Linked DNA regions of Starkeya sp. ORNL1. The protein of the gene in region 1 interacts with the protein of each later gene in a pairwise test. Links are inferred from orthologs where the notes say so. Each region holds a gene or a part of one and is shown in the gene's direction. Other genes may lie near its edges. The genes, in order: cysK and cysE.

The links.
Region 2: the proteins of cysK (region 1) and cysE interact in binary tests that used the Escherichia coli proteins (3 or more experiments, as listed by UniProt). The link is inferred for Starkeya sp. ORNL1 from one-to-one orthologs.

The regions. Positions count from the first base shown.
Region 1 is NZ_CP048834.1:3,586,108-3,601,776, reverse strand. Bases 34-2,945 are described here. They hold cysK (cysteine synthase A), read left to right. Parts: upstream 34-953; coding sequence 954-1,937; downstream 1,938-2,945. Other genes in these bases: G3545_RS17090 (PAS domain-containing sensor histidine kinase), read left to right, coding at 2,173-2,945; G3545_RS17100 (Rrf2 family transcriptional regulator), read left to right, coding at 408-851; dut (dUTP diphosphatase), read left to right, coding at 34-398. In the rest of the region: more of dut, read left to right, coding at 1-33; more of G3545_RS17090, read left to right, coding at 2,946-4,602; tRNA (adenosine(37)-N6)-threonylcarbamoyltransferase complex ATPase subunit type 1 TsaE, read left to right, coding at 4,616-6,319; G3545_RS17080 (nucleotidyltransferase family protein), read left to right, coding at 6,319-7,041; double-strand break repair protein AddB, read left to right, coding at 7,215-10,259; double-strand break repair helicase AddA, read left to right, coding at 10,256-13,651; trxA (thioredoxin), read left to right, coding at 13,728-14,048; G3545_RS17060 (autotransporter domain-containing protein), read left to right, coding at 14,460-15,669.
Region 2 is NZ_CP048834.1:320,194-335,837, forward strand. The notes cover bases 5,926-8,812. They hold cysE (serine O-acetyltransferase), read left to right. Parts: upstream 5,926-6,888; coding sequence 6,889-7,737; downstream 7,738-8,812. Other genes in these bases: G3545_RS01555 (alpha/beta hydrolase), read left to right, coding at 5,926-6,413; G3545_RS01565 (DUF3126 family protein), read left to right, coding at 7,855-8,067; G3545_RS01570 (gamma carbonic anhydrase family protein), read left to right, coding at 8,075-8,605; G3545_RS01575 (transglutaminase-like cysteine peptidase), read right to left, coding at 8,714-8,812. In the rest of the region: G3545_RS01520 (ethanolamine ammonia-lyase subunit EutB), read left to right, coding at 1-754; ethanolamine ammonia-lyase subunit EutC, read left to right, coding at 751-1,551; G3545_RS01530 (VOC family protein), read right to left, coding at 1,784-2,299; G3545_RS01535 (YoaK family protein), read right to left, coding at 2,403-3,038; G3545_RS01540 (FAD-dependent monooxygenase), read right to left, coding at 3,035-4,219; G3545_RS01545 (zinc-finger domain-containing protein), read right to left, coding at 4,231-4,479; G3545_RS01550 (hypothetical protein), read left to right, coding at 4,618-5,625; more of G3545_RS01555, read left to right, coding at 5,661-5,925; more of G3545_RS01575, read right to left, coding at 8,813-9,361; G3545_RS01580 (PilZ domain-containing protein), read right to left, coding at 9,663-10,274; G3545_RS01585 (rhomboid family intramembrane serine protease), read left to right, coding at 10,698-11,477; G3545_RS01590 (CBS domain-containing protein), read left to right, coding at 11,631-12,062; hisI (phosphoribosyl-AMP cyclohydrolase), read right to left, coding at 12,185-12,652; GTP cyclohydrolase I FolE, read right to left, coding at 12,667-13,296; G3545_RS01605 (iron-sulfur cluster assembly scaffold protein), read left to right, coding at 13,531-13,989; G3545_RS01610 (hypothetical protein), read right to left, coding at 14,004-14,459; and 2 more genes.

The DNA.
Region 1 (15,669 bases):
CCGCCGGCCTCGACCTGATGGCGGCGCTGCCCGAGGCCGAGCCGCTGACGCTGCCCCCGCTCGGCCGCGCCGCGGTGCCGACCGGGCTCGCGATCGCGCTGCCGGACGGTTTCGAGGCGCAGGTGCGCCCGCGTTCCGGCCTCGCGCTGAAGAACGGCCTCACCGTGCTGAACGCGCCGGGCACGGTCGACGCCGACTATCGCGGTGAGATCAAGGTGATTCTCGTCAATCTCGGCTCCGAGCCGGTGACGCTGGCGCGCGGCCAGCGCATCGCCCAGCTGGTGGTGGCTCCGGTCACCCGCGTTTCGCTCATCGAATCCGGTGATTTGCAAAAAACAACACGGGGGAGCGGTGGATTCGGCTCGACGGGTCTCGACGGCGGCGTCGGATCGCGCTAGCCAAGACGCATGCCCCGTCTGTCCGACAAGAGCCTGCTCGCCATTGCGGCCGTCGTCGACGTCGCGCTTCACGCGCGCGGCACGCCCGTCGCTGCCAAGGCACTCGCCGCCCGGCACGAATTGCCGCCCCGCCATCTCGAGCCCGTGCTGCAGGCGCTGGTGCATGCCGGCGTGCTGAAGGGCGTGCGTGGTCCACGCGGCGGCTACGAGTTGGCCCGCGAACGGCGGCGCATCACCGTCGCCGATGTGGTGCGGGTGGTGGAACAGGATGCCGAGGACGCGATCGGCAATTTCCCGCCCATCGTCCGCGAGATCGTGCAGCCGGCGGTCGCCGAGGCGGAGCGCGGCTTCGAGGTGGCGCTGGACGGCGTTACCATCGAAGAGCTGTGCCGTACCGCCGCCCAGGACGGCGCCAGGCGCGGCTTGCCGGAAGGCATAGATTTCACCATCTAGATTTGTTGATAATCTCGTTTCTCGACGTCTCGACGTGGATATGGTAGGCACGCTGCCGACGAGAATAATCGTTCCGGTCCGCCGGACACGTTGGAGATATCCATGGCCGAGCCCGCATTGAAGCCTGCCGTCCCCGCCGCCAATGTGGGGCGCGGGCGCGTCTACAACTCCATCACCGAAACCATCGGCGACACCCCGCTGGTGCAGCTCAACCGCCTGCCGCAGCAGCGCGGGGTTCACGCCCGCATCCTCGCCAAGCTGGAGTTCTTCAACCCCATCGGCAGCGTGAAGGACCGCATCGGCGTCTCGATGATCGAGGCGATGGAAGAGGCCGGCGTGCTGAAGCCGACCACAGTGCTGGTCGAGCCCACCTCCGGCAATACCGGTATCGCGCTTGCCTTCGTGGCGGCATCGCGGGGCTACCGGCTGATCCTGGTCATGCCGGAATCGATGTCGGTGGAACGCCGCAAGATGCTGGCGCTGCTGGGTGCCGAGCTGGTGCTGACGCCGGCGGCGCAGGGCATGCGCGGCGCGGTGGCCAAGGCCGAGGAACTGGTGAAGGAATTGCCCGACGCCATCATCCCGCAGCAGTTCAGCAATCCGGCGAACCCCGCCGTCCACCGCCGCACCACGGCGGAGGAGATCTGGAACGACACCGACGGCGCGGTCGACGTGGTGGTCTCCGGTGTCGGCACCGGCGGTACCATCACGGGCGTCGGCCAGGTGCTCAAGGCCCGCAAGCCCGGCCTGCGCATGGTCGCTGTGGAGCCCGAGGACAGCCCGGTGCTGTCCGGCGGCCAGCCCGGTCCGCACAAGATCCAGGGCATCGGCGCCGGCTTCGTGCCGGAGGTGCTGGACCGCTCGGTGATCGACGAGGTGGTCACCGTCGGCAACCAGACCGCTTTCGAGACCGCCCGCGCGGTGGCACGGCTGGAAGGCATTCCGGTCGGGATCTCCTCGGGCGCGGCGCTCGCCGCCGCCTTCGAGGTCGGCGCGCGCCCGGAAATGGCCGGCAAGACCATCGTTGTCATCATTCCGTCCTTCGCCGAACGCTATCTGTCGACCGCGCTGTTCGAAGGGCTCTGATCGCCTCTTCCAGGATCGCCCCTTCTAGGCTTGGACCCCCTTCGGTAAAGTCAAGACTGATTCGCGCCGGCGGGAGCTTCCCGGCCCCGCTTGCGCATCGGTGACTGGGGCGAGGGGGAACCGGGGCGATATGGCGCGACCGGCCGGGATGAGGGGTGCGCGGGACGCCGCACGAGCGGGGCGGCCGGCGGGCCGCCTTCCGGCCGTGCTATGCCGTGCCTCGCGCCACGCCACAATGGCGCTGTCGCTGCTGGGCGCCGGTATCGCGCCGGCCCATGCGCAGAATTCCGTCCAGGACATGCTTTCCGGCGCGGCGATGTCGCTGGGCGCGCTCGATCGCGGCGCGCTGATCGCCTTTGCGCTGTTCGTCGGCGTCATCGCCTTCGCCACCACCACTGCCATCGTCCATGTCCGCTACCGCATGGGCGCGTCGCGGCGCGAGGCGGCGACGCTGAGCGAGATCGCCCGGCTTGAGGCGCAGATCGAGGAAGGCCGCGCGCTGCTGCTGGCCGAGCCGCAGATCATCGTGGTGTGGCGCGATCCCGGCGCCGACCCGGAGATCATTGGCAATACCGCCGCCTTCACCGGCGTGGTCGCGCCATCCCGCCTGCTCGCTTTCGGCGCCTGGCTGGCGCCATCCTCGGCGCGCGAGGCCGACGAGGCGGTGGACCGGCTGCGCCGGCGCGGCGTGGCGCTCTCGCTGTCGCTCGTCACCCACGATGGCCGGCATGTCGAGGCGGAAGGCCGCCCGGTCGGCAGCGCCGTGGTGCTGCGGCTGCGCGAGGTGACCGGCGTGCGCGGGGATCTTGCCCGGCTGATCGAGGCGCATCGCCGGCTGGAAGCGGATTCCGCGGCGCTGCGGACGCTGCTGGAGGCGTTGCCCGCTCCGGCCTGGGTGCGCGGCAGTGACGGCCGCCTCGCCTGGGGCAACGCCGCCTATGTCCATGCGGTGGAGGCCCGCGACGTCGCGGATGCCGGCACCCGGGCGCTCAGCCTGCTCGACGCGCCGACCCGGCAGGCAGCGGGCAAGGCGCAGGAGACGGGCCACGCCTTCTCGCAGCGCCTGCCCGTGGTGGTCGCCGGCAAGCGGCGCATGCTCGACGTGCTGGAGGTCGCCGTCGGCGGCAGCTCCGCCGGCATTGCGCTCGACGCCACCGAGACCGAAGCGGTACGCGCCGAGCTCGCCGCGGTGATCGGCGCGCACCGGCGCACGCTGGATCATCTCTCCACCGCGGTGGCGATCTTCGACCGCGACCGCCGGCTCGCCTTCCACAATGCCGCCTATGCCCGCCTGTTCGAGCTCGACCCGGCCTTCCTCGACGACCGGCCGACCGACGGCGCGGTGCTCGACCGGCTGCGTGCGGCGCGCCGGCTCCCCGAACAGGCGGATTTCCGGGCCTGGCGCGAGGAATTGCACGAGGCCTATCGCGCCATCGAGCCGCGCGAGCATTGGTGGCATCTGCCGGGCGGGCGCACGCTGCGTGTCGTCACCGCGCCGAACCCCGAAGGCGGCGTCACCTATCTCGCCGACGAAGTGACCGAACGGCTCGCGCTGGAGAGCCGGTACAACGCGCTCACCCGCATCCGCAGCGAGACGCTGGATGCGCTCGCCGAGGCGGTGGCGGTGTTCCACAGCGACGGCCGGCTCGATCTGTTCAATTCCGCCTTCCTCGATCTGTGGCGGCTGCAGCCGATGGCACTGAAGGAGCGCCCGCACATCGATGCCGTGGTGGCGCTGTGTCGGCCGCTCGGCGCCGACCCGCAGCTCTGGACCACGCTGCGCGCTGCGGTGACGACGATCGAGGACCGCCGCCCCAGCAATTTCCGCATGGAGCGCACCGACGGCACCATTCTCGACGGCTCGACCCAGCCATTGCCGGATGGTGGTACGCTGGTGACGTTCCGAAATGTCACCGACACCGTCCATGTCGAGCGCGTGCTGGTGGAGCGCAACGAGGCGCTGGTAGCGGCTGACCACCTCAAGAGCACCTTTGTCAGCCATGTCTCCTATGAGCTGCGCTCGCCGCTCACCACCATCATCGGCTTCGCCCAGCTGCTCGACGATTCCGGCATCGGCGGGTTGAACGAGAAGCAGCGCGCTTATGTGAGCCACATCACCGAATCCAGCGCCGCGCTGCTCGCCATCATCAACGACATCCTCGATCTCGCCACCATCGACGCCGGCGCGATGACGCTCGACCTCGCCGAGGTTGACGCCCGCGCCGTCATGGAAGGCGCCGCCGAGGGCGTACGCGATCGCCTGGCCGAGGGCGGGGTGAAGCTCGCCATCCAGGCGCCGCAGGGCCCGGGCGACTTCCGGGCGGACGCCAAACGGGTGCGGCAGATCCTCTATAATCTGCTCTCCAATGCGGTCGGCTTCGCGCCCACCGGCTCGACGGTGACGCTCGCCGCGGAGCGTCTGAACGGCACCATGCTGTTCCGCGTGCGCGACGAGGGGCCGGGCATCTCGCCCGAGCTCGGTACCCGGGTGTTCGACCGTTTCGAGAGCCACACCAACGGCTCGCGCCATCGCGGTGTCGGGCTGGGGCTTTCCATCGTGCGCTCGCTTATGGCACTGCACGGCGGCACCGTGGCCATCGAGCCGGCACCGGGCGGCGGCACGCTGGTGACGTGTCGCTTCCCGCTCGACGGCGGCGGGCAATAGGAAGGCGGGCGGGATGAACGAAGCCGCAACCGTGAACGTGACCAGCTGGGACGTCGTGTTGCCCGACGAGGGGGCGACGTCGCGCCTCGCCATGGACCTCGCCAGCATGCTGATGCCCGGCGACATGGTGGCGCTGTCCGGCGAGCTCGGCACCGGCAAGACCACCATCGCCCGCGCGCTGGTGCGCGAGATCGCCGCCGACGAGCGGCTCGACGTGCCGAGCCCGACCTTCACCATTCTCCAGCTCTATGAGCTGCCGCGCGCCCGGCTGGTGCATGCCGATCTTTACCGCGTCGCCGATCCGTCCGAGCTCGAGGAGATCGGCTGGGACGAGTTGCGCGACGGCGCCATCACGCTGGTGGAATGGCCGGATCGCGCCGGCGGCGCGGCGCTGGCGCCGGACCGGCTCGACATATCGCTCTCCATGCCGCCGGGCGCGGCGCCGACAGTGCGGCGCGTCCGCCTCATCGGCCATGGCCGACTGGCAACCGCCTTGATGCGGATGCGGGCGACGCGGGCGCTGATCGACCTCGCCGGCTTCGGCCCCGCCCGCCGCCGGCATCTGCAGGGCGACGCTTCTTCGCGCACCTATGAGCGCCTGGTCGGCACGAGGCGCACCGCCGTGCTGATGGATGCGCCGCGCCGACCGGACGGCCCCCCGGTGCGCGACGGCCTGCCCTACAGCGCCATCGCCCACCTCGCCGAGGATGTCCGTCCCTTCGTTGCCATGGCGAGGGGCCTGAAGGCGCGCGGCTTCTCGGCGCCGGTCGTGAACGCCGCCGACCTCGAGGCCGGTTTGCTGGTGATCGAGGATTTCGGCACCGGAGCGGTGGTGGAGGGCACCCCGCCGGCCCCGGTGGCGGAGCGCTACGAGGCGGCGACCGACGTGCTGGCGGCGCTGCACAGGCTCGATTTGCCGGCTACGCTCCCGGTGGCGCCGAATATCGAGCATACGCTGCCACCCTATGACATCGGCGCCTTCCTCATCGAGGCCGAACTGCTGGTCGACTGGTATCTGCCGCACCAGGGCCTGCCGCCGACCTCGCCCGAGCAGCGCGAGCTGTTCCGTTCGCTCTGGACGGAAGCGCTCAGCGGCCCGATGGCGATGAAGCCGGTCTGGACGCTGCGCGACTTCCATTCGCCGAACCTGATGTGGCTGCCCGAGCGCGAAGGGCTGGCCCGTGTCGGCCTGCTCGATTTCCAGGACGCGCTGATGGGCCCGCCGGCCTATGACCTGGTCTCGCTGGCGCAGGATGCCCGGATCGATGTGCCGGAGGAACTGGAGCTTTCGCTGGTCGGGCGCTACGCCAAGGCGCGCCGCGAGGCCGACCCGCATTTCGATGTCCGCGGTTTTGCGGGAAGCTACGCCATACTCGGCGCCCAGCGCGCCACCAAGATCCTCGGTATCTTCGCCCGGCTCGATAAGCGCGACCGCAAGCCGCATTATCTGCGCCACATGCCGCGCATCTGGAGCTATCTCGACCGTTGCCTTGCCTTCCCCGATCTGGCCGGATTGAAGGCGTGGTATGAGACGCATGTACCACCGCCGAGCCTGCCGACCCCCAGCCTGACCTCGCCGGACATGTCGCCGAATCTGCCACCGCCGACCCTGTCACCGCCGGATCCGCCGGAGCCGGAGCCTGGTTCCCCGCCCGCCGAACCGGCGGGTGAGGCCGCTTCGGCACCATCGTCAACCCCAGAGACCTCGGCAAGCTGATGAGCCCGATCCGATCCGCCATGGTGCTGGCTGCCGGTATCGGCACCCGCATGCGCCCGCTCACCGACACCCGGCCGAAGCCGATGGTCGAGGTTGGCGGCCGTGCGCTGATCGACCATGTGCTCAATCGGCTGGCGGAGGCCGATATCGACACCGCGGTGGTGAATCTGCACCACCATGCCGACCTCATGGAGCGCCATCTGCGCCAGCGTAGGGGGCCCCCTGATATCGTGTTCTCCGACGAACGCGACGCGCTGCTGGAGACCGGGGGCGGCATTCGCCGCGCACTGCCGCTGCTCGGCCCCGCGCCTTTCATCTCGATCAATGCCGACACTATCTGGATCGAAGGCATCCGCCCCAATCTCCCGACCTTGATCGACGGCTTCGATCCGGAGCGGATGGACGGGCTGCTGCTGCTCGCCCCCACCTCGGCCTCGATCGGCTATGACGGGCGCGGCGATTTCGTCATGGATGGCCAGGGCGCGCTGACCTTCCGCGGCGAGCGCAGCGTCGCCCCCTTCGTCTATGCCGGAGCCGCAGTGCTGCGGCCCGAGCTATTCGACGATTCCCCGGAAGGTCCGTTCTCGCTCACCTACCTGTTCCGGCGGGCGGCGGAGGAAGGCCGCCTGTTCGGGCTGCGGCTGGAGGGCGTGTGGATGCATGTCGGCACCCCGGAAGCCATTGCCGAGGCGGAAGAGGCGATCCTGCATTCGGTGGATTGAGCTTGTCCTCAAAAATCGTCATCCCGGAACGGCCGCAGGGCGTATCCTGGATCGCGTGAGGAGAGGGGCGCACCGTCGGCGCGCGATCCCGGCTCTCCGGCTGCGCCTGCGGCCGGGATGACGACAATCCCGTATGTAAAACGGCTATAAGCGGGGCCGAACCGGGAGGACACATGAGTCGCACGCCGCGCCTCTTCACCGTGCCGGCCTCCGCGCCGTTCCTGGCGACGCTGGCCGGGGCGCTGCTGGACGGTGATCTAGTGCCCGGCTTCGCGCCGAGGGGTGATCCGCTCGCGCTCGCCTCCGCCACCGTGTTCCTGCCCACCCGCCGCGCCGGCCGGCTCCTCGGTGAGGCGCTGCTGGCGCAGACCAGTGGTGCGACGCTGCTGCCGCGCATCGTACCGCTCGGCGATGTCGACGAGGACGCGCTGGCCTTCGCCGAGGAATTCACCGAGCCCCCCTCCTCGGTTCCCGCCACGACGCGCCGCCTCGCCCTCGCCAACCTTGTCGGGCGCTGGCGCGACCTGCTGCGCGACGATGACGGGCGGGCCGCGGTTGCAGCCGGCCCGGGCGCCGGCCTCGCGCTCGCCGATGCGCTGGGCCAGCTGATTGACGAGATGGCGGCGCAGGAAGTGCCATGGGAGCGGCTCGACGACCTCGTTCCGGGCGAGCACGACCGCTATTGGGACATGGCGCTCGATTTCCTGAAGATCGCGCGCGAGGCCTGGCCGGCATTGCTCGCCGCGATGAATGCCATTGACGGCAGCGTGCGGCGCGACCGGCTGATCGCCGCCGAGGCCGCCCGCCTTGCCGCGCTCGGGGAAGATGCCGGCCCGGTGATCGCGGCCGGCTCGACCGGCTCGATGCCGGCGACCGCCCGCCTGCTGGCCAGCGTCGCCCGGCTGCCGCTTGGCGCGCTGGTATTGCCCGGCCTCGACACCGATCTGGACGAGGCGGCGTGGCGCGGCCTGATCGACAAGGAGCAGCCGGCGCCGAGCCACCCGCAATATGGTCTCGCCCGGCTGCTGGCGCTGGTCGGCGTCGAACGCGAGGATGTGAAGGTGCTCGGCGCGCCCGCCCTTTTTGGCCGCGAGCGCCTGCTGTCCGAGGCGCTGCGCCCCGCGCTCGCCACCGACGCCTGGGCCAGCCTTGGCAATGCCTGGCCGGCGACGGTCGGGACAGCGTTGGCGGATGTCGCGGTCATCGAGGCGGACGATGCCCGCGAGGAGGCGCTCACCATCGCCATCGCCTTGCGCGAGACGCTGGAGACTGCGGACAGGACCGCGGCTCTGGTGACGCCGGACCGCGATCTCGCTCGCCGTGTCGCGGCGGAACTGCTGCGCTTCGGGATCGCGATCGACGATTCCGCCGGCGAGCCGCTGTCCGAGAGCGTTGCCGGCCGGCTCGCCCGGCTGGTCGCCGACGCTGCGGCGGACGAACTGGCACCGGTGCCACTGGTGGGGCTGCTGCGTCATCCGCACGCCCGCTTCGGGCTGGAGGCAAGCGCGCTGGCGAGTGTCACCGACGCGCTGGAATTGATGGTGCTGCGCGGCCCGCGCCCCGCCGCGGACGCGGATGGGCTGATCGCCGCCGTGGCCGGGTTCGATCCGCGCAATTTCCACCGCACCGATCCGCGTCGCGGCATTGGCGACAGCGAGCGCAGCATCGCCGCCGATCTCGCGGGCCGCATCGGTGCGGCGCTGACGCCGCTGCTCGCTCTCGGGCGCTGCTCGCACCCTTTCGCCGATCTCGTCGCCGTGCACCGTGCGGCGTGCGACGCGGTGCGCGAGGGTTTCGCCGCGGCTCCCGGCGATGCGGCAACGCTTATCCTGGCGGAGGCCTTCGATGCGCTCGGCGAGGGCGGACCTTACGCCTCGGACATGACGTTAGCCGACTATGCGTCGGCTTTGCCGGATCTGTTCTCGGCCTGGTCGGTGCGCCCGCCGCTCGACGCCAACGCCCGGCTGCGCATCCTCGGCCCGCTGGAAGCCCGTCTCGTCGCGGTCGACCGCATGGTGCTGGCGGGGCTGGTCGAGGATGGCTGGCCGGCGGCGGTGCGCTCCGATCCCTGGCTCAGTCGGCCGATGCGTGCGGCACTCGGGCTGGAGGCGCCGGAGCGGCGCATCGGCCTGTCTGCCCATGACTTCGCGCAGTTCTGCGGCGCGCCGGAACTCATCCTCGCCCGCGCCGCCAAGGTCGGCGGTGCGCCGACCGTGCCCTCGCGCTTCCTCCAGCGGCTGGCGGCGGTGAGCGGTGAAGTGCGCTGGCATGACACGCTCGCGCGTGGCGAGCGTTTCCGCCGGCTCGCCCGGTTGATCGATGCCGACCCGCCCGCCGCGCGCATCTCCCGGCCGGCGCCGACGCCGGCTGTCGAGCTGCGCCCGACCATGCTCAGCGTGACCGAGATCGAGACCTGGCTGCGTGATCCCTATTCCATCTATGCGCGCCACATATTGAAGCTGCGCCCGCTCGACGGGCTCGACGCTGCCCCGGGTGCCGCAGAGCGTGGCAGTGCGGTGCATGAAGCGCTGGGCGATTTCGCGCAGGCCTATCCCGAGGCGCTTCCGGCGAACGCCGAGACCGCGCTGCGCGATTTCGGCCGGCATGCTTTCGCGCCGCTGGAGGCATTTCCCGCCGAGCACGCGCTGTGGTGGGCGCGCTTCGAGCGGCTGATCCCGGCCTTCCTCGCCTGGGAGCGGATGCGGCGCGCCGAGCTTTCCCGCATCGTCGCCGAAACGGGCGGGCGCATCAGCCTTGCCGGCACCCGCGGGCCGTTCCGGCTCGCCGGCTATGCCGATCGCATCGAAGTGCGCCGCGACGGCGCGCTGGCGATCCTCGACTACAAGACCGGCGTCGTGCCGACGGCAAAGCAGACCGCCGCGCTCTATTCGCCGCAATTGCCGCTGGAAGCCGGCATCGCCGCGCGCGGCGGCTTCGATGGGGTGCCGCCGGCGCCGACGGCGGACCTCGTCTATGTCCGGCTGCGCTCCGGCAACCCGCCGCTCGAAGAGAAGAGCGTGGTCGGCACCGATGCCAGCGCAGCGACGCTCGCCGATGCCACTCTGGAGCGGCTGGAGACGCTGGTGCGCGCCTTCGAGAACCCGGCGCAGGGCTATGTCGCGCTGCGCCGGCCGATGTTCCGCGGCAATACCGGCGATTACGGCCATCTGGCGCGGGTCGGCGAATGGTCGATCAGTGGCGAGGGTGAGGGCGAATGAGCGTGATTCCGCCTTCCGCCCAGGCGCGCGCGGCCACCAACCTGCAGACGCAGGCTTCCGATCCCGGCATCTCCGCCTGGGTCTCCGCCAATGCCGGCTCGGGCAAGACCCATGTGCTGGCGCGCCGGGTGATCCGCCTCTTGCTCAGCGAGGTGCCGCCCGGGCGCATCCTGTGCCTGACCTACACCAAGGCGGCAGCAGCCAATATGGCCAACCGCGTGCTCGGCGAACTGCGCAAATGGGTGAGCCTCGACGATGCCGCGCTCGACCGCGCCATCGAGATCACCGACGGGCGCCCGGCCAACGCGCGGCGCCGGGCATTGGCGCGCCGGCTGTTCGCGCTGGCGCTGGAGACGCCGGGCGGGCTGAAGATCCAGACCATCCACGCCTTTTGCGGCGCGCTGCTGCATCGCTTTCCGTTCGAGGCGGGGGTGCCGGCCGGCTTCGGCGAGATCGAGGAGGCGGCGCGCCTTGAACTGCTCGCCCGCATCCGCGCCGAAGTGGTGCTTGCCGCCTCGAGCGCGCCGGATAGCGATCTCGGTCGCGCGCTGGCCCTGCTGATCGACGAGACCGCGGACGGCGGCATCGATGCGCTGATCGCCGCCCTGGTCGCCGAGCCGGAGGCGCTGGCGGCGACATCCGGTGAGATCGACCGGCTGGTCGGCCGTACGCCGGGCGACGACGAAGCCGGGCTCGCCCGCACTCTCGTCGAGCAGGCGGAAATTCCCCGGGGCGCCTGGCGGGGCCTCGCCGAGGAGCTGATCGCCAATGGCGGCAATTGCGCGCGGCGCGGCCACGCACTGCTGGAGGCCGCCATCGCGCCCGACGAGGAATTGCCGGAGCTCTATGCCGCAGTGTTCCTGAAGGACGATGGCCAGCCCTACGGCGACACCCAGTTCGGCTCCGCCAAGGTGCGTGAGCGCTTTCCTGCGCTGCTCAATGAGCGCGACCGCATAGCGCCGCTGATGATGCGGCTGAAGGCGGTGCGTGCCGCAGAGCGCACGCGCTCCGCGCTCACCCTCGGGCGCGAGGCGATGCGCCGCTACGAGGCGGCCAAGCGCGCCCGCGGCGTGCTCGACTTCGCCGATCTCGTCACCGCGGCGCGCCGGCTGCTCTCCTCCGGCGCCTCCGCCTGGGTGCACTACAAGCTCGACCAGGGCATCGACCATGTGCTGGTCGACGAGGCGCAGGACACCAGCCCGGAGCAATGGGAGGTGATCCGCCCGCTGGTCGCCGAATTCTTTGCCGGCACGGGTGCCCAGGAGAAGACGCGCACGCTGTTCGTGGTCGGCGACGAGAAACAGTCGATCTTCTCATTCCAGGGCGCCGATCCGCGCCGCTTCGAGGATATGCGCCGCACCTTCGAGCGGCTGGCGCCGGAAGGCGGGTTCCGCCGGCTGGAGATGCAGCATTCCTTCCGTTCGGCGCCGGGCATACTCGGCGCCGTCGACACGGTGTTCGGCCGCGCCGAGGCCTATGTCGGCCTCTCCGCCGATACCGTCGGCACCCATCACGAGGCGATCCACGCGCTGCTGCCGGCGCTCGTCGAGGTGTGGGAGCCGGAGGCGCCGGGCGAGAAGATCGAGCTCGATGCCTGGCAGAAGCCGCTCGATGCGCCGAGCGAGGACGATCCGGCGAGCCGGCTCGCCCGCAACATTGCCGGCCATATCGGCGCCCGCATCCGCGACGGTTTCCGCGTCCATGCCCGCGAGGGCGCGCGCCCGGCGCGGCCCGGCGATTTCCTGGTGCTGGTGCGCCGGCGCGGCGCGCTGTTCGAGGCGATCATCCGCGCCTTGAAGCGCGAGGGCGTCGAGGTCGCCGGCGCCGACCGCCTGGTGGTCGCCGAGCACATCGCGGTGCAGGACCTGATGGCACTCGGCGACGCGCTCATCTCGCCCGATGACGAACTTGCGCTGGCCTGCGCGCTGAAGAGCCCGCTGTTCGGCTTTGACGATGGCGACCTCATCGAGCTCGCCGCCAATCGCGCCCCCCGTCGGCTTGATGCCGAACTGCGGGCGCGGGCGGACGAGCAGCCCAAATGGCGCGGCGCCGCCGACATGCTGGCGCGCCTGAAGCCGGAGGCGCTGGCGCTGCGGCCGTTCGATTTCTATGCGCGGGTCCTGGGCCGCGAACGCGGCCGTGCCCGCATGCTGGCGCGCCTCGGTGCCGAGGCGTCGGATGCGCTCGATGAAATGCTGGCGCTGGCCCGCGCCTATGAGCGGGCAGCGACGCCGTCGCTCGCCGGCTTCCTCGCCTTCCTGCGGCGCGGCGGCGTTGACACCAAGCGCGACATGGAGGCCGGTCGCGATGAGGTCAGGGTGATGACGGTGCACGGTGCCAAGGGGCTGGAGGCGCCCTATGTCATCCTCGCCGACACCACCAGCGGGCCGCTGCTGCGCAACGATGCCGGCCTGCTGCGCGCCGAGACGCCGGCCGGCCGGCGGGCGATGCTGCTGGCGCCCTCGAAGAAGACCGACACCCCGGCCATGGACGTGCTGCGCCAGCGTGCCGAGGCGCTGGCCATGGAGGAGTATCGCCGGCTGCTCTATGTGGCGCTGACCCGCGCCGAAAGCGCGCTGGTGGTCTGTGGCGCCGATGGCCGCCGGCAGCGACGGCCGGATTGCTGGTACGACCTGGTGCGCGGCGCACTCGATGCCGAGGCGGTGGAAGTGCCGGCGGTGGGGTTTGCCGGCACGGTGCGGCGCTGGCGCGGACCGCAGGAGGAAGTCGCGGCGGCACCGATCTCGCCGCCGGCACCGCGCACGGTCCCGGACGAGGAACGCGCGCTGCTCGCTGCACTGGTGAAGCCGGTGGCGGCGCCCGTGCATCCGCGGGCGCTCGCACCTTCTCAGGCGGTCTCCAGCGGTGGACCGAGTGCCGCCGCGCTCACGGCCATGCGTCGCGGCGAATTGATGCATCGCCTGCTCGTCGGGCTCGCCTTGCGCGATACGGCCGAACGAGCGGCGGCCGGCCGGCGGCTGCTCGGCGCGCAGGCGGCGGACTGGGACGAGGGCACCCGCGAAGCGCTGCTCAACGAAGCGCTGGCGACGCTGGAGCTTCCCGGCATCGCCCCGCTATTCGCCCCGGACAGCCGCGCCGAAGTGCCGATCGTCGGCGAGATCGCACCCGGAATCACCGTCTCGGGGCGAATCGATCGCATGGCGGTGCAGGCCAGCCATGTGCGGCTTGCAGACTTCAAGACTGACGCCCGGGCGCCGGCGCGCCCGCTCGAGGGCCACGTGACACAGCTCGCGCTCTATGCCGCGCTGCTGGAAAAGCTGTTTCCCGGCAAGGTGATCGAGGCCAGCCTGGTCTATACGGCGGGACCGCTGGTGCATCTTGTGGGGCGAGAGGAGATGGCGGCTGCGCTGGCCCGCCACACGTCAGTGTGACGCCAGCTTGACGGCGCGCCTTGGCGATACCACCTTGGCTGCAACTTCCGTTGTCTAAGACAGAAAGGTCACGCCAATGGGCGTCGAAAAAGTGTCGGACCAGTCGTTTGACTCCGACGTCATCAATGCCTCCGAGCCCGTGCTCGTCGATTTCTGGGCCGAATGGTGCGGTCCCTGCCGCATGGTCGCGCCCGTGCTCGACGAAGTCTCCGGCGAACTCGAAGGCAAGCTGAAGATCGTGAAGCTGAACGTCGACGAGAACCCGGCCACCGCTTCCAAGTACGGCATCATGTCGATCCCGACCTTGCTGCTGTTCAAGGACGGCAAGCTCGCTTCGCGCCAGGTTGGCGCTGCGCCGAAGGCCAAGCTCGTGCAGTGGATCAACAGCGCCATCTGACGCTGCCCGCGATCTAACCGACTGAATGAAACGCCCCGGAACGCACGTTCCGGGGCGTTTGTCTTTGTGCCGGTTACCTGGTGCCATTCGACTGTGGCGGATCTGCATCAGTCGGCAGAAGATTCGCATGCGTACGATCTCGGAAACCCGCGTGCTGCTTTGCAGCATTGATAGCCCTATCAAATCGATCCCTTGAGAACCGTTCAAAAGATTGAAGATCGTTGCGATTTGCAGCCAACTTGCAATCGTCAAGGTACCATATTGACTGCTGCGCTGCACAACCATTCGGGGTGGTGACTCCGTTACGGTAGCCATGATTGAATATGGCACTGATACTTGGGGTTGTGGGGCCGGCTTATGTTGGAACGTTTTCATGGGGTTGGGGCCGTGCGCTCCAGCCGGCGGACGGGTTTGGCCGTCTCTCGTCAGCTGCTTTCCAGCACCACGGCATTGGTCCATCCAAGTGCTATAGCCGCACTGGCCTTCGTCGCCGGCCTCTCGCTCTGGCTGCCGTCGCCGGGCCACGCCGATGAGTTCACGGTCTCCAACCAGGTGGAGTTCGACGCCGCCGTCGCAGCCGCCATCACCAACGGCGTTGCGAACATCATCAATCTCGAAGGTGCCGCCGTGGTTGCCCCCGGCAGCGGCCTGACGTCCCCGGTCGGCGGCCAGCCACTCGACCTGAACGTCGGTGCCGGCGGTACGCTTGGTGTCGACGGCGTCAGCGCCTATGTCAGCGCCCTCTCGGGCTCCGGCACCATTGATCTCGGAACCGGCAAGCTCACCGCGACCGTCGGGGCCGGCGACACCAGCTCCTTCTCCGGCACCATCAATTCCCTCAATTACAGCTACACCAACCCGTATGGCAGCTTCGTCAAGCTCGGCGCGGGCACCCTCATCATCGACGATTCCGACATGAACCGGGGCGAAGGCGCGGTGAACCAGGGCGCCTTCGCCGTCACCAGCGGCACCGCCAACTGGGACACCATGATGGTGGGCAGCGGCGCGGGCGCCGATGGCCACCTCAATGTCTCCGGCGGCACGCTGAACATCGGCGTCGCGCTGCGGGTGGGCGATTTCGGCGGTACCGGCACCGTCACCCAGACCGGCGGCACGGTGGATCTCAAGGCTGACTGCCCCACCATCGCCAATTGTGTCGCACTGAACATCGGCAATCAGGGCGGCACCGGCACCTACGACATCAGTGGTGGCCAGCTGATCCTGGAAGGTGGCAGCCATTCCATCGGCCGCAATTCAGGAGCCAATGCCGCGGGCACGGGTTTCCTGAACATTAGCGGCGACGCCTTGGTGGAGCTGCGGCCGAATGCCGACATCATCAATGATCGCGGCTTCATGGTCATCGGCGATCGCGACAAGAGCAATGATGGTGTCGCGAACAGCAACGGCACCATCGACCAGACCGGTGGCACCTTCCGCGTCATGGCCGGCTCGGAGCTTTACCTCGCCGGTTGGGGCCACGGTACCTACAACCTTGACGGCGGCACGCTGGAGATCGGCGGCGACAGCCTCAAGGGCGTCTACAACAGTGTAGGCGGCACTTACGATTTCAATCTCGGCGGCGGCACCATCAAGGTGATTGGCTCCCAGCTTGTCACCTCGG
Region 2 (15,644 bases), 3.3 Mb from region 1 along the record:
CATCGCCCGCTTCGCTATTCCCACGCAGGGCTGCCTGCTCACCCATGTCACCACCTCGGTGGAGGTGATCAATCGCGGCGTGCCGGTGGACCTGGTGTTCCAGTCGGTGGCGGGGACGCAGGCGGCCAACGCCTCGTTCGGCATCGACCTCGCCGTCCTGAAGGAAGGGCACGAGGCAGCGCTCTCGCTCAAGCGCGGAACGGTCGGCGACAATGTGATGTATTTCGAGACCGGGCAGGGCTCGGCGCTCTCGGCGAACGCCCATCACGGCGTCGACCAGCAGACCATCGAGGCGCGCGCCTACGCCGTGTGCCGGCCGTTCAAGCCCTTGCTGGTGAATACCGTGGTCGGCTTCATCGGGCCGGAATATCTCTATGACGGCAAGCAGATCATCCGTGCCGGGCTGGAGGATCATTTCTGCGGCAAGCTGATGGGCGTGCCGCTTGGCTGCGACGTCTGCTACACCAACCACGCCGAGGCCGACCAGGACGACATGGACACGCTGATGACGCTGCTCGGCGCGGCCGGCGTCACCTACATCATGGGCATTCCCGGCTCGGACGACGTGATGCTGAACTACCAGTCCACCTCGTTCCACGATCAGCTTTACATGCGCGACGTGCTCGGCCTGAAGCGGGCGCCGGAATTCGCGGCGTGGCTATTGGAGATGGGCATCACCGGGCCGGACGGGCGGTTGCGCCCGCAGACCGGCGGCCACCCGCTGCTCGCCGCGGCGAAGGGGCTTGCGGCATGAGCGACGACACGCCCGCCGTCACTTACGTCCTCAAGGATTCCTGGCGGAAGCTTGCGGCCATCACGCCGGCGCGCATCGCGCTCGGGCGGGTGGGTTCCGGCCTGCCGACCAGCGAGGTGCTGCGTTTCGCGTTGGCCCACGCGCAGGCCCGCGACGCGGTGCATACGCCGTTCGATGCCGGCAGTGTCGAGGCGGGCGTCGCCGCGCTCGGCTTCGAGACGCTGCACGTCGCCTCCGCCGCGCCGGCGCGCGATTCCTATCTGCGCCGGCCCGATCTCGGGCGGAAGCTGTCGGAGGAGAGCCGGGCCGTGCTTCAGGCGCGGGACGGCGGGCCGTTCGACCTCGCGCTCGTGGTGGCGGACGGGCTATCCTCCACCGCCGTGCATGTGCAGGCGGTGCCGTTCCTTGCCGCCTTCAAGCGTTGGATCACGGAAGCCGGCTGGAGCCTGGCGCCGGTGGTGGTCGCCAGCCAGGCGCGGGTGGCGCTGGGTGACGAGGTCGGCGAACTCATCAAGGCGCGCGCCGTCGTGGTGCTGATTGGCGAGCGGCCGGGGTTGTCCTCGCCGGACAGTCTCGGGCTCTATCTCACCTTCGCACCAAAGGTCGGGCGCACCGATGCCGAGCGCAACTGCATCTCGAATGTGCGCGGCGAGGGGCTTCCCCACGAGCACGCTGCTTTCAAGCTGGCCTGGCTGCTGCGGCAGGCGCTGGCGCGGCAGCTGACCGGGGTGAACCTCAAGGATGAGAGCGACCTGCTGCTGGTGGAGGGCAGGGCGCCCGTGCCGCGTCTTACGTGACGCTATCCGAGCGACGTCATCCTGAGAGCCTGACCGAAAACTCCAAATCGCCCTCATCCCCGGACTTGATCCGGGGATCCAGCGCGTCCGCATGCACCCGGTCGAAGTCTGGATCCCCGGATCAGGTCCGGGGATGAGGGTGGAAAGGTGGCTCCTTCAATGGATGAGTCGAATTTTGAGTCAGGCTCTGAGGTGCGACCACAGCGAGCCTCGGAAGACGACGTGGTGAATTTTAGCAGCACGGCGCGGCGCTGTTGCCGCGCGGCGCCGTCCGCGCCGCTGCGAGGCGCGCCGGCAGATCGTCGGGATCGATATCCTCGAGCCTCGTCTGGATGCGCCAGACATGGCCCGACGGATCACGGAACTGCGCGACCCGATCGCCCCAATAGACGTCCTCCGGCCGTGCGCCACGGGCCTGGGGCGAGGCGCCCATGGCGATGGCGCGTGACAGCACGGCGTCGACGTCCGCGACATGGACGGTGAAGAAGGACGTCGCTGCACCGGCCGAGGCCGGGGAGCGCGGCCAGTCCGCGCGCGGCGCCTCGCGCCAGCATGGGTTCTCGCGGGTCACGACGAGGGCTGCCTCGCCGAGCTTCATCTCGATCGCATCTACCTCGGAAGCCGATCCATGCCGCCGGATTTCCTGCGCGCCGAGCACGATCCGGTAGAATTCCGCCGCCACCGCTACGTCACGCACAATCAAGGTCACGCCGAGTTCACCAGCGCGCAGTCCGCCTCTGATCGCCATGGCACTCTCTCCGAAACGACATCCGCTCCGCAATGCGGGACGCGGATGAAAGAACGATTCCGGATAGGGTGCAAGAAGAATGTTCACTAAATGTTCTCATCCCTCACGCGCCCCGAAGCAGTGCAAGAAGGGCGAGCGCGGCGAGGACGACCATGGCGATGGTGAGCGCCACGGCAAGCTCCACCTGCATCAGCACCAGGCTGCCGAGCACGACGCCGGCGACGAAGCTCAGCCATGAGACGGCATAGACCAGCCATTCGGCCGAGCGCGTGCCGTCGCGCAAGGTACGGGCCAGCGACTGCCCGAGGCTGAACAGAGCGCCGGTGACGAAGCTCTTGCCGATATCAGCCTTCAGCACGACCTGGTGCACGCTGTTCTGCATGCCCATGGCAGTGGCGACCGGCAGCAGCGCGAACGTGCTTCCCGAGGCCAGCACCAGAACGAGCGCGAAAGCGAATAGTGCCACCTCGGCGCCGAGCACCCGGGTCATGGCGAAGCGCGGGGAGACGTCAGTCAGCAGTGCGCCGATCCCGGCGCCGACCACGAACAGCGCGATCACGGCTCCGGCGAGCACGATCGTCGCGTGGTCCCATTCGGCCACGGCGATGCCGAAGCGGGTGGTGTTGCCGCTCATGAAGGAGAGGTAGAGCTTGCCGATATGAGTATAGCCGATGGCATCGACGAAGCCGGCCGTCAGTGTCGTCACCGTGGCCAGGACGAAGGCAGGGCGTTCCTTCACGGGCCCCACCGATAGATCCAGCCATAGCGCTCCAGCAGCGCGGCGCCGGAGCGGGCGCGCAGCACGGCGTCGCGGGCGAGGCGGGCGGGGCCGCCGAGATGATAGATGCGGTCGGCGGCGCGGGCGGCGGTCTGCACCCGGGTGACGCGGCCGATGCGGCGCTGCTCGAACACCCGCAAAGCGGCCGCCATGTCATCGCCGGCCTCGGCCAGCGTCACGCCGAGCACGCAGGCATCTTCCAGCGCCTGCGCCGCGCCCTGGGCGAGGAAGGGCAGCATGGCGTGGGCGGCATCGCCGAGCAGCGTTATCGGGCCGGTGCCCCAGTTCTTCGTCAGCGGCTCGAGATCGAACAGCGCCCAGCGCAGCCAGCGCTCCGGCGCGCCGATCAGGGCGCGAACGTCGCCATGCCATTTGCCGAAGACGGCAGCGAGTTCCTCCGGCCCGGCGCCGATGCCCCAGCCGTGCGAGGGTCTCCGGTCATTGGTGATGGCGACGAGATTGACCGCGCCGCCGCCGCGCACCGGATAGCTCACCATGTGCGCGTCCGGACCGAGGAACAGGCGTACCACCGGCTCGTTGAAGCGGCCTGGCAAGTGCCCGGTGGCGACGGTCGCCCGCCATGCGGCGCGATGGCGGAACACCGGGCTGCCGCGCCCGCCCAGCCGGTCGCGCACCGTGGAGCGGATGCCGTCGGCACCGATCAGCGCATGCGCCCGGTGCTCCTCGGTGTCGCCGCCGCGATTGGCGAGCACGGTGACGATGCCGGCATGGACGGCGAATTCCTCTACCGTGCGCCCGAGCCTGAGGTCGATCGTCGGCTCGTCGCGCACCGCGGCCAGCAGCGCGGCCTGCAGGTCGGCGCGGTGGATGACGAGGAAGGGGGCGCCGAAGCGGGTCTGCGCCTCGCGGCCCATGCGGGCCTCGGCCAATTGGCTGCCGCTGCGCCCGTCAATGACCTGGAAGGCTTCCGGGCGCACGGCGGTCGTGCGCAGGCGATCCAGCACGCCGAGAAAGGCGAGGCAGCGCGTGGCATTGGCGGCGAGCTGGACGCCGGCGCCGGCTTCTTCCAGTTCGATGGCGCGCTCCAGCACGGTGACGATATAGCCGGCGCGTGCCGCGGCGAGCGCGGTGGCTAGCCCGCCTATCCCGGCACCTGCGACGACGATGGCACGTGTGGGCAAGTCCTCACCGCTCAGGCGGCGGCAGGCGTCTCATAGAGGCACCCCGGCGGGTTGGTATCGGTGCCGTGGAGGCTGGCATCGAAACGGTACAGCGTCGAGCAATAGGGACAGATGATCTCGTCGTCCGAGCCCATGTCGAGGAAGACATGCGGGTGGTCGTAAGGCGGCCTGGCGCCGACGCACATGAATTCCCTGGCGCCGATGCGGATCGCCGGCACGCCCGCGGAATTGTGGAAATGGGGAACGACGTGGCCCGCCATGGTCTTATTGTCCCGTGCCTTGCTACTTGTTGCGCGGAACATAGCCGTTCCGCGTGCCGGATCAAAGCGCAAGCAAGCTCTTCCGTTCGCCACAATGCCGCATCATATCTCGCGGGCTTCGCAGGATTTGCGCTCCAGATGTCCCGCCTTATCGCTGCCCTCGGTTTCCTCCTGGCTTTTGCCGGCGCGGCCCATTGGGTCGTGCCCATGGGCCGGCACGCGCTGGCCTATGCCATGGCGCGGGACGATGCGGCGCGGATCGCCGATCTGGAACTGGATCAGGTGCTGACCGAACCGCGCGTCGCCAGCGAGATCGAATCGGCGCTGGCCGCCAATGATGCCGAGCTGGCGCAGAGCTTCGTGGCGCTGGCGGACGCGCGACACATCCCGGTTGCCGCCACTCTGCGGGCGCGGGTGGCAGTGGAATCCAGCACGACGGCGCAGGCGGTGAATGGCGCCGGGCGCTTCAGCCGCGGCTTCGTCAGCGGGCAGGCCGAGGATCTCGCCGGGCTGGCGGGCGCCACCGCCGCCGACCTCACCGTATGGGGTGACCTGCGCGATGCCGGGCGCGAGGCGATCCATTGGGCCAAGGGCGAGGACGTTGACCAACTGGTCCTCGGCCTCTCTGCGGCCGGCATCGTCGCCACCGGTGCCACCTACGCGACCTTCGGCGCCTCGCTTCCGGTGCGGGCCGGCCTCAGCGCGCTGAAAGGCGCGCGGCGCGCCGGCGTGCTCGGCGTGCGGCTGGCGGAGGATCTCGCCGGGCTGGTGCGGCGCGGCGCCAAGGGGCCGGCGCTGCGGCTCATCGGCGATATCGGCACGGTGCAGGGCAAGGCCGGAACCCGGGCGACGCTGCTCGGCCTGCGCCAGGTCGACGATGCCGCCGGCGCCGCGCGGCTGCGCCGGCTTGCCGAGGTAAAGGGCGGACAGACGCTGGCCACCGTCAAGATGCTGGGGCGCGGCGCACTGTTCGTGACCAAGACCTTCGCCAAGCTCGCCTGGTGGATCCTGGCGGCGGTGTTCAACCTGTTCGGCCTGATCGCCGCGTTCAATTCCGCCGTCGTTGAGATGGTGCGGCCGTTGTGGCGGCGTAGGCGGCTCGGTGGTGAATTGCTGGGGCTAGGCGGAGCACTCATCCCTGTCTAGCGTGCCACCGTCCTTTCAACGGCCGCACGAGACCCATGCCCACCTTCCAGCACGACGGCATCGAGTTCGCATTCCTCGACGAGGGGGAGGGCGAACCGATCCTCCTCATTCATGGCTTCGGCTCCACCAAGGAGATCAACTGGGTCGGCCCAGGCTGGGTCTCGACGCTGACGCGGGCCGGCCGGCGGGTGGTCGCGATCGACAATCGCGGTCATGGTGCCTCGGGCAAGCTCTATGACCGTGCACTCTACGAACCCCGGCTGATGGCCGGCGATGCGCTGGGGCTGCTCGACCATCTCGGGCTGCGGCGCGCCGATGTCATGGGCTATTCGATGGGCGGGCGGATCGGCGCCTATGCGGCGCTCGCCGCGCCGGAGCGGGTTCGCTCGCTCATCCTCGGCGGCATCGGCATCAATCTGGTCGAGGGTGTCGGGCTGCCTGTCACCATCGCCGAGGCGCTGCTGGCGCCCTCTCTCGACGATGTCACCGATCCCACGGGACGGATGTTCCGGGCCTTCGCCGAGCAGACCAGGAGCGACCGGCAGGCGCTCGCCGCCTGCATCTATGGCACGCGCCAGCAGCTGGACGCCGAGGACGTGGCGCGCATCGCGGTGCCGACGCTCATTGCTGTCGGCACCAAGGACGAGATCGCCGGCGACGGCCTCAAGCTCGCGGCACTGATACCGTGGGCGCAAGCGGTCGATATCCCCGGCCGCGACCACATGCTCGCGGTCGGCGACAAGGTGTTCAAGCAGGCGGTGCTGGAGTTTCTGGAAGAGCGGCCGTGAGCGGTATGGCGTTCTTGAGAAAATGAATCAAGAGTGGCCGAAAACATTGGTATGACAGTGTATTGTCGGTGGGTACTCATAAAATGAATCCGCTATAGCGGCGTCATCCCCGACGGCCGAAGTCCGATCCGGGATCGTAGGGAGGTGTTGTGCACCACCTTCTTGCGATCCCGGCTCTCCGCTTCGCTGCGGCCGGGATGACGGCTGCTCAAAGTGAGAGGCCGCATATCGACTTGGCGTGCTATCCCCAAGCGACTGGTACCGGGTGCCGCGCGCCCTGATGTGACGGTTTGGCGGCTCATGTGACGATTCAGCGGGCTGGTTTTGGCCTCGCTACACGCCTCGTTCAGCACTGCGTGAGGTGCACGGCCGCCTTGGGCTGGACGGAATAGGCGCTCCTCCCCAGCTATGTTACATATGCCGCCAAAATCCGGCCCCAAATCCAATCAGGGCCGAACGCTCGGGACATCGCATAATGGCGCAGAACAGCTTCCATCTGGTCGATACGGCCGCACGTTCCGTCGAGAAGCTCGACCCGGTCTGGTCGCGCATCCGCGCGGAGGCCGAGGAGATCGCGGCCAATGAGCCGGCGCTTGTCAGCTTCATCTTCTCCACCGTGCTCTATCACCATTCGCTGGAGCGCGCCGTGGCGCATCGCATCTCGCAGCGGCTCGACCATATGGACGTGCCGGGCGAACTGATCCGCCAGGCATTCGACGATGCCTTCTCCGCTGATCCGACGATCGGCGCCGCCATCCGGGCCGATATCATGGCGGTGTGTGACCGCGACCCCGCCACTGCGCGAGCGATCGAGCCGGTGCTCTATTACAAGGGCTTCCACGCCATCCAGACCCATCGCCTGGCGCATTGGCTGTGGCAGAACGGGCGCCGCGACTTCGCCGCCTATCTGCAGAGCCGCTCCTCGGCGGTGAACCAGGTCGACATCAATCCGGCGGCGCCGTTCGGGCGTGGCATCTTCTTCGACCACGCCACCGGCATCGTGGTCGGCGAGACCGCGGTGATCGAAGATGACGTTTCGATCCTGCAGGGCGTCACGCTGGGCGGCACCGGCAAGGAAACCGGCGACCGTCATCCGAAGATCCGCCGCGGCGTGCTGATCGGCGCCGGCGCCAAGGTGCTCGGCAATATCGAAGTCGGCCGCTGCGCGCGCATCGCCGCCGGCTCGGTGGTGCTGAAGCCGGTGCCGCCGAACTCCACCGTTGCCGGCGTCCCGGCCAAGGTGGTCGGGGAGGCGGGCTGTGCCGAGCCCGCCCGCTCGATGAACCAGATGTTCGACCTGCCTTTCATCGGCGAGGCGATCTAAACCACAGCCGTTCTTGAGGAGAGGCTGACGCGGGCGGTTGCGCCCGCGCGGCTGCCGTGGCAAGCGTGCGGGCATCGTTCACACGATCGGTTCGCACACGCTGGCAGGAGCATGGCCTTGGAAAAGAAAGACCTCGAGCGCGTCCAGACCTATATGCGCCGGCTGTTCGGCAATGCGCAGATCAAGGTCGTCGCCCGTCCGAAGAAGAAGGATTCCGCCGAGGTCTATATCGGCGACGAGTTCGTCGGCGTCCTGTTCGAGGACAAGGAGGATGGCGACCTCTCCTATAATTTCCAGATGGCCATTCTCGATACCGACCTCGAGGATTGAGGCGGGCATGCCGGTCTATCAGCTCGACGGCAATACGCCGGAATTCCCGGAGGCCGGGCGCTACTGGATCGCGCCCGATGCAACGGTGATCGGCAAGGTGCGGCTCGGCGACGAGGCGAGCGTCTGGTTCGGCACCGTCATACGCGGCGACAATGAGCTGATCGATGTCGGCGCGCGGGTGAACATCCAGGAACTGTGCGTGCTGCACACCGATCCCGGATACCCCATGACCATCGCTGCCGACTGCACCATCGGGCACAAGGCGATGCTGCATGGCTGCACCATCGGCCCGAACAGCCTGATCGGCATGGGCGCCACCGTGCTGAACGGGGCGAAGATCGGCGCCAACAGCCTGGTCGGCGCCGGGGCGCTGATCACCGAGGGCAAGGAATTCCCCGACAATTCGCTGATCGTCGGCGTGCCGGCCAAGGTGGTCCGCCCGCTCGACGACGACATGGTGGCGCGCATCCGCGGTACCGCCGCGCATTATGTGCGCAACTGGCGGCGTTTCGCCGCCGGGCTCGTGCCGGTCGGCTGAACCTTACGGCAACCATCTCGATAAAAAGAGCCGGCCCCCTGGGGAAGGGAGCCGGCTTCACGCGTCCGGTCTCGGGGACGGGGTTGGGATGCGACCGGACGTAAGAGGTCAGTTGCGCCCGACGGTCGCCGGGGCGCCGACATCGCCGAGCGAGACCCAGGCATCGGGATCGCCCTGCTTCTGGCGCTTCACATAGCGATAGCCGGTGTCGTACCAGGGCAGGATCTCGGCTTCCTGATTGTCGAGCACGAGGTCGCCATGGTCGGTGGCGACCATCAGCACCGAGTGGCCGTCGCCCTTCTTGTCGCGCACCACGGCGATCAGCAGGGTTTCCGCCGGCCAACCGAGCGAGATCAGCGTGCGGCGCTTCAGCAGCACATAGTCCTCGCAGTCGCCATAGCCGTCATCCGGATAGGTCCAGCGCTCGACCTCGCCATAATGTTCGAGATCGGTCAGCGGCTGGATGCGGGCATTGATGTCGTCATTGACCTTGCGCAGCTGCGCATAGTCGGCGGCGTCGAGCTGGATGCGCCCGCCGCGGCCATTGCCGTGGCCGCAATCCGCCGGGTTCTGTGCACAGAACTGCACATAGCCGATCGGCGCCGATGTCGTCCGGCCCACCGTGATGTTGCCGGTGCCTTCGGTCAGCATCGCCAACCGGTTATTCGCCTGCGCCTGAGCGGTGCCGGCCAGGCCAAAGCCCAGAACCGTTGCCAGCATCGCCGCGACCAGGGCTCGTTCGAGCCTCTTTATCATCGCGTACCCATCCCCTGTCGATGGGTGGATACTGACACAAAGCTTTTTATCCCGATCTAAGCTGACAACATCATTCAGAGATACATTCGACATGAATTGTTAACGGCTGTTTTGCTTGCCGTTAACCACTCGCGGAGAGGAAGGATTCATGTGTGACGGATGTGCTCTGCTTCAACATCCTTCGAGGCTCGAGCCATGCCCGAGCACCTCAGGATGAGGTCGCTTTAAAAACGACCTCATCCTGAGGTGCGAGCGCCAGCGAGACTCCAAGGATGTTCAAGCAGTGGGACGGGCAGGGCGCTCAGTAGCGCGGCAGGTCGCCGTCGCTGTCGTCGGTGCCACCACGTGCGAACTCGATGGCGAAGCCCTGGTCGATGTGGCGGACCACCGTGCCATGCGTCTTGCCGAGCATCACGCTGGTGCCGATCGCCGGGCGCAGGTCGGTAGCGACGGCGGCGCCAGACAGCGAGACGTCGATGACACGGCAATTGATCTCGCTGCCATCTGGGAAGCTGACGGTGGTGAGCGTATCGCGCGGCGTGGCGCGCTCGTGGCGGCGATCCTCGGGCAGGCCGAGCAACTGGCGGTTGGCGAGCCAGGTGAGCTGGTCGGCAAGCTTGTCGCGCCGGCGCAGCGTCGCCCAGATCGACATGGCAAAGCCGCGGTCGAACTGGCGCACCACGACGCCCTCGATGCGCCCGACATGATCGAGATAGGCGACCACGCGCTCGCCGACGCGGGCCATGACCGGCGCGGTGATGGCAACGCCGCCCGGCGACATGTTGAGCGTCTGGCACGGGAACTCCCGGCGGTCCTCCAGCATGAAACGGCCGAGCAGGGCGACCCGCACGCGCTGGTGGCGACGGCGCTCATCCGACAGCGGCAGCAGGAGCGCTCGCGGGCTCTCAATCATGAGGCGGCAAAAATCCCTCTACGAATGCTGCGAAGCTGGCATAGGCAGTTTAACGTCTTCTAACGTCGACCACCAAATCTCGCCGCAATTCGCCGCTCTTCGGCCACAACACGACGAATCGCAAACAGTTTCACTCCCATGATACCGTTAGCGGACAATTAAGGTTAATGACTGGTTGACGATTCGCTGCCTTGGCGTGCCGGCGGCGATGGCCTAGCTTGCGGTCATCCACTGATTGCACTGTCGGCGCCTTCCTTCGAGGGCGCCCCGGATAAGGGGAGGCGGCACGCGACAGGAGCCGGCGGCAACGCCGGACGCGTTCCGTACAAACCGGGGGAGAGCTCAGCTCTCCCCCTTTCTTTTTACCGGCATGGGACGGGAGCAGCGACGCGATGCCGCTTGCCGCGCGCTCCCGGCGCGCCTATGTCAACGGCCGTGCTCGATCCGGTTCACCCAGCAGCGCTGAAGCGCCAGCCGTTATTCAACGTTCCTGCGGTGATCACCGCATTGGCGGCGTTGATGCTCGTGATCCATGGCGTGCGGGCGCTGATGAGCCAGGACGCCGACATCGAGACGCTGGCGCTCTTCGCCTTCATCCCGGCGCGCTACGATCCGTCCATCATCACCGACGGCGTGCTGCCCGGCGGCACCGGCGCGGATATCTGGACCTTCGTCACCTATGCGCTGCTGCATGGCGACATCACCCATATCGGCGTGAATCTGTTGTGGATGCTGGCTTTCGGCAGCCCGGTGGCGCGCCGTTTCGGCACGCTGCGCTTCCTCGCCTTCTTCGCCATCACCGCGGCGGCAGGGGCGGCGGCGCATCTCGTCACCCATCCGAACGAACTGGTCCCGATGATCGGCGCCTCGGCGGCAATCTCCGGCTGCATGGCGGCGGCGATTCGGTTCGTGTTCGCTACGCACGGCTTCGAGGGACTGCGCCCGGACGGCTTCGAGGCGGTGGTGCGCCGCCCCGCGGCGCCGCTCTCGGTGGTGCTGCGCGATCGCCGGGTGATCGGATTCGTCGCGGTGTGGTTCGTCATCAACCTCGCCTTCGGTCTCGGCGCCCCGGTGGGCGCGGAGACCGGGACCATTGCCTGGCAGGCGCACATTGGCGGATTCCTTGCCGGGCTGCTGCTGTTCCCGCTGTTCGATCCGGTGGCGCGGCGCACTGAGCCGTTTCCGCGCGGCGAGGGCTACTGAAGCCAGCCCCTCGAAACCGGCCTACTGAATCCGGCTCTTGCACAAGATGACGCAAGGGCGGATCATTCCTCCACATGCGCCGCAAAGGCGTGGACCCAGAAGCGAACGTGGCCTCGATCGTTAGGGCCGCGTCGTTCGGGAAAGGAGGAAGACATGACGGTTCGGGCCATTCTCGACAGCAAGGGCCATGACGTTCTGACCATCCGCCCGGATTCCAGCCTGCGCGATGCCGTGCAGTTGCTTGCCGAGCACCGCATCGGTGCCGTGGTGGTGACGGACGGCGTCGGGCAGGTGGCCGGCATTCTTTCCGAGCGCGATGTGGTGCGCGTGATCGGCAAGGACGGGCCGGGCCGGCTCGACGATGCGATCTCCACCGTGATGACGGCCAAGGTGATCACCTGCAACGGCACCGAGACGGTGCACGAGGTGATGGAACTGATGACCGGTGGACGGTTCCGTCATATCCCGGTGGTGGAGCGCGGTCGCCTCGTCGGCATCATCTCGATCGGCGACGTGGTGAAGTACCGCGTCGCGGAGATGGAGCGCGAGAGCCAGACCATGCGCGAATACATCATGTCGACGTGAGATTCGGAAAAGTTGTCATCCCGGAACGGCCGTCAGGCCGTATCCGGGATCGCTGGAAGGTGACGCGCGGGACTTCACGCGATCCCGGCTCTCCGGCTTCGCCTGTGGCCGGGATGGCGCCTTCAGAAGTGCGGCTTCCCGTAAACCGTCTTCGGGTCGAAGACCTTGCCGGCATCGTTGGCGGTGAGCTTCAGCTCCGGTGACGGGGCTGAGCCGAGCGGCACCGAGCGGAAGAAGCAGGAGCGGTGACCGGTGTGGCAGGCGGCGCCCGGGCCCTCCATGCGCACGCGCAGCACCAGGGCATCCTGGTCGCAATCTACGCGAAGCTCGACCACGCGCTGGATGTGGCCGCTCTCCTCGCCCTTCTTCCACAGCCGCCCGCGCGAGCGGCTGAAATAATGCGCCTCGCCGGTCTCGATGGTGAGCGCCAGCGCCTGCGCATCCATATGCGCGACCATCAGCACGTCGCCCGCATCCGCATCGACCGTCACCGCGGTCACCAGACCGGCCGCGTCGAATCGCGGCGCCAGGCGGTCGCCTTCCTCGATCTCGGCCTTGTCCCTGAGGGTGGCGTAAAGCGGGTCGCTCACGGCAGCATCGCGGATCATCGGCCGGCGCGGAGCATGCTCATGAAGCGCACCTGCTCCTGAGGGTCGTCGCGGAACACTCCGGTGAACTGTGTCGTCACCGTCGAGGTGCCGGGCTTCTGCACGCCGCGCATCGCCATGCACATGTGCTCGGCCTCGATCATCACGGCGACGCCACGCGGCTTCAGCGTGTCGTCGATGGCGGTAATGATCTGCGAGGTGAGGTGCTCTTGCGTCTGCAGGCGGCGGGCATAGAGCTCCACCACCCGGGCCATCTTGGACAGGCCGACGACGCGTTCCACCGGGAAATAGCCGATGTGCACCTTGCCGCTGAACGGCACCATGTGGTGCTCGCAGTGCGAATAGAAGGTGATGTCGCGCACCAGCACCATGTCGTCGAAATTGCCGATCTCGCCGAAGGTACGGTCGAGAATCGCCGCTTCCGGGATGTGGTAGCCGGAATAGAGCTCCTCATAGGCGCGAACCACGCGCTTGGGCGTATCGACCAGGCCCTCGCGGTTCGGATCATCGCCGGCCCAGGCAATGAGGGTACGCACGGCGGCTTCGGCGTCTTCGCGCGACGGGCGCTTCTTGGCTTCCGCCTCGCTCTGGGCACGATGCATCAGGGATCTCAGCACGGCATCCATGACGAACTCCGTTCGACGGCGCGTTTCTTACCGGAGCGCCGGGGTGTCACCGGTTTTTGTCGCCATGTCCACGACGTGGCGGCGTCTGGCCGCTCGATCATGTACCGTGACTTTGTCCGCAGCCTTTGTCGCCTTTCGGCTTCTTTCGTCCGCGAACAGTCCCTCCTATATAGGGGAGTGACGAAGGCCCGCAATATTTCGCGCCGATGTTCCGGCGCGCAGGACGGTCACGGCATGCTGAACGAGGTCTATAACAGGCGCATCATCGAGCTGGCGGCGGACATACCACGCCTCGGCCGGCTCGCGACGCCGGACGCCAGTGCAACGGCGCATTCCAAGCTTTGCGGTTCGACGGTGACGATCGACCTGGCAATGCATGACGGCAAGGTGACGGATTTCGCCCATGAGGTGCGCGCCTGCGCACTCGGGCAAGCGTCGTCTTCCATCATGGCAGGGTTGGTGGTCGGCTCGACCGCCGACGAATTGCGCGCGGTGCGCGAGACGATGCGCCGCATGTTGAAGGAGAACGGCGCGCCGCCCGACGGGCGCTGGGCCGAGCTCGCGGTACTTGAGCCGGTGCGCGACTACAAGGCGCGCCACGCCTCGACCATGCTGACCTTCGACGCGGTGGTCGACGCGGTCGGCCAGATCGAGGCCAAGGCCGCCAACCGGCAGGTTGCCGCCGCCGAGTGAGTCGCGCCGAGCCCTCATCGCTCGGTGAAGAAGGTGAACAGCACCTCGCCATCGGCGCCGGTGAGGCAGAGGAAGCGGTTCGCCCGATCGGTGCGATCGCGCCTTATATAGGCCTCGCCCATCAGCACGCCCTTCACCGCGGTGTCGCCGAGCTTGCCGTCGGCGTCGGCGATGGTGAGGCCGTCGACATCGATGAATATATCCTCGACCGAAGGTGATTGCTGCTTCAGCCGGGCGAGGGCACGCTCCTTGCACGCGGCCACGCGCTGCATGTCCTTGTCGCCGGCGTCGACGCTCGGCTCGTCCGCGGGTGCCTCGGTCGCCGGGGGGGCTTCCGGCGGCTTGGGAACCGGGACAGGCTCGGCCGGCTTGGCGGGCGGGGGTGGTGCGGTTTGTGCGCCGGCACTGCCGGCGGCAAGAAGCGCCGACAGCACGAGCGGTATGAGGAGACGATGTGGGGTGGCTGGCATCGGGTATCTCCCTGACAACGCTCCGTCTACGGCCTGCGATAATGCAGGGGACGGTGCGATGTTCCCGATGCGCGGTGAAGCCGGAATGGCGGCCGGCGCTTTCCGCCGGCCGCAAGTCGCTGCTACGAAGCGATCAGCTGCCGTAGCCGAGGGCGTGGCGGACTTCGGCCTTAGCCTGCTCGAAATCGGCTTTGAACTGCGGATTCTGCAGTTCCTGGGCGGCGATCAGGGTGCCAGCGATGCGGCCGGCCTCGATGTCGGTCTTGTAGTGCAGGCCGCCGACCATGCGGTTATGCGCGAAATCCGCGGCGCGGGCGAAGATCTCGGCGCGCTTCTCCGGCACCATATTGGCGAGCACCACGGCGGTGAGATAGGCGAAGGAGGCATGGCCGCTGGGATATGCGCCGCTGTTGGAGATGGTGATGCCCGGCTTGACCCGGCTGTCGGCCTTGTGCGGGCGCGGGCGCTTCCAGACGTCCTTGGCGGGGTCCACGATAAAACCCTCGTCCTCGGCCACCTTGGCGAAGAACGCCTTGGCGAGGGGCAGCTTCTCCGGGGTGAAGTCGGGGCCGAAGACATTGGCGAAGCGGAACACGTTCTCCTGCACGTCCGCCTGGGCGGCGGCGACCTGCTCGGGCGTATTGTTCTGCTGGATGACCAGAAGCTCTTCGATCTCGGCCTTGCTGGTGGCGGAATCATTGGCGGGCGGCGGCGCGAGCACCTTCAAGAGGTCGAGCTGCTCATGGGTGATGTAATTGCCGCCCTCGGCAAAAGCGGGCACGGCAGTGAACAGGACGAGGAGCGTGGGAAGGACCGCAATCCGGCGCATGGGATTTCACCTGAAATGTTGGAATTGAACGCGGCCGAAAATAGGAAACGGCATGTGACGAGAACGTGTCAGCTGCCAGGTCATCGGTCTGATTTGTAAGTGAATAATATGAGCGATCGTGAGTTACCAAAGGTTATATTTCGTTACGTCAGCGCCGTACCGCGCACGATTCTGCGCATTCCGATACTTACCTATCGTTATACACTGTCCTCCTTCATGGGGCGTCAGTGCCGATATTTGCCGACGTGTTCCGAATATGCCGATACGGCAATCGCCACCCACGGCGCCTGGGCGGGCGGCTGGATGGCGGCGGGGCGCATCTGCCGCTGCCACCCCTGGGGCGGCTCCGGATTCGA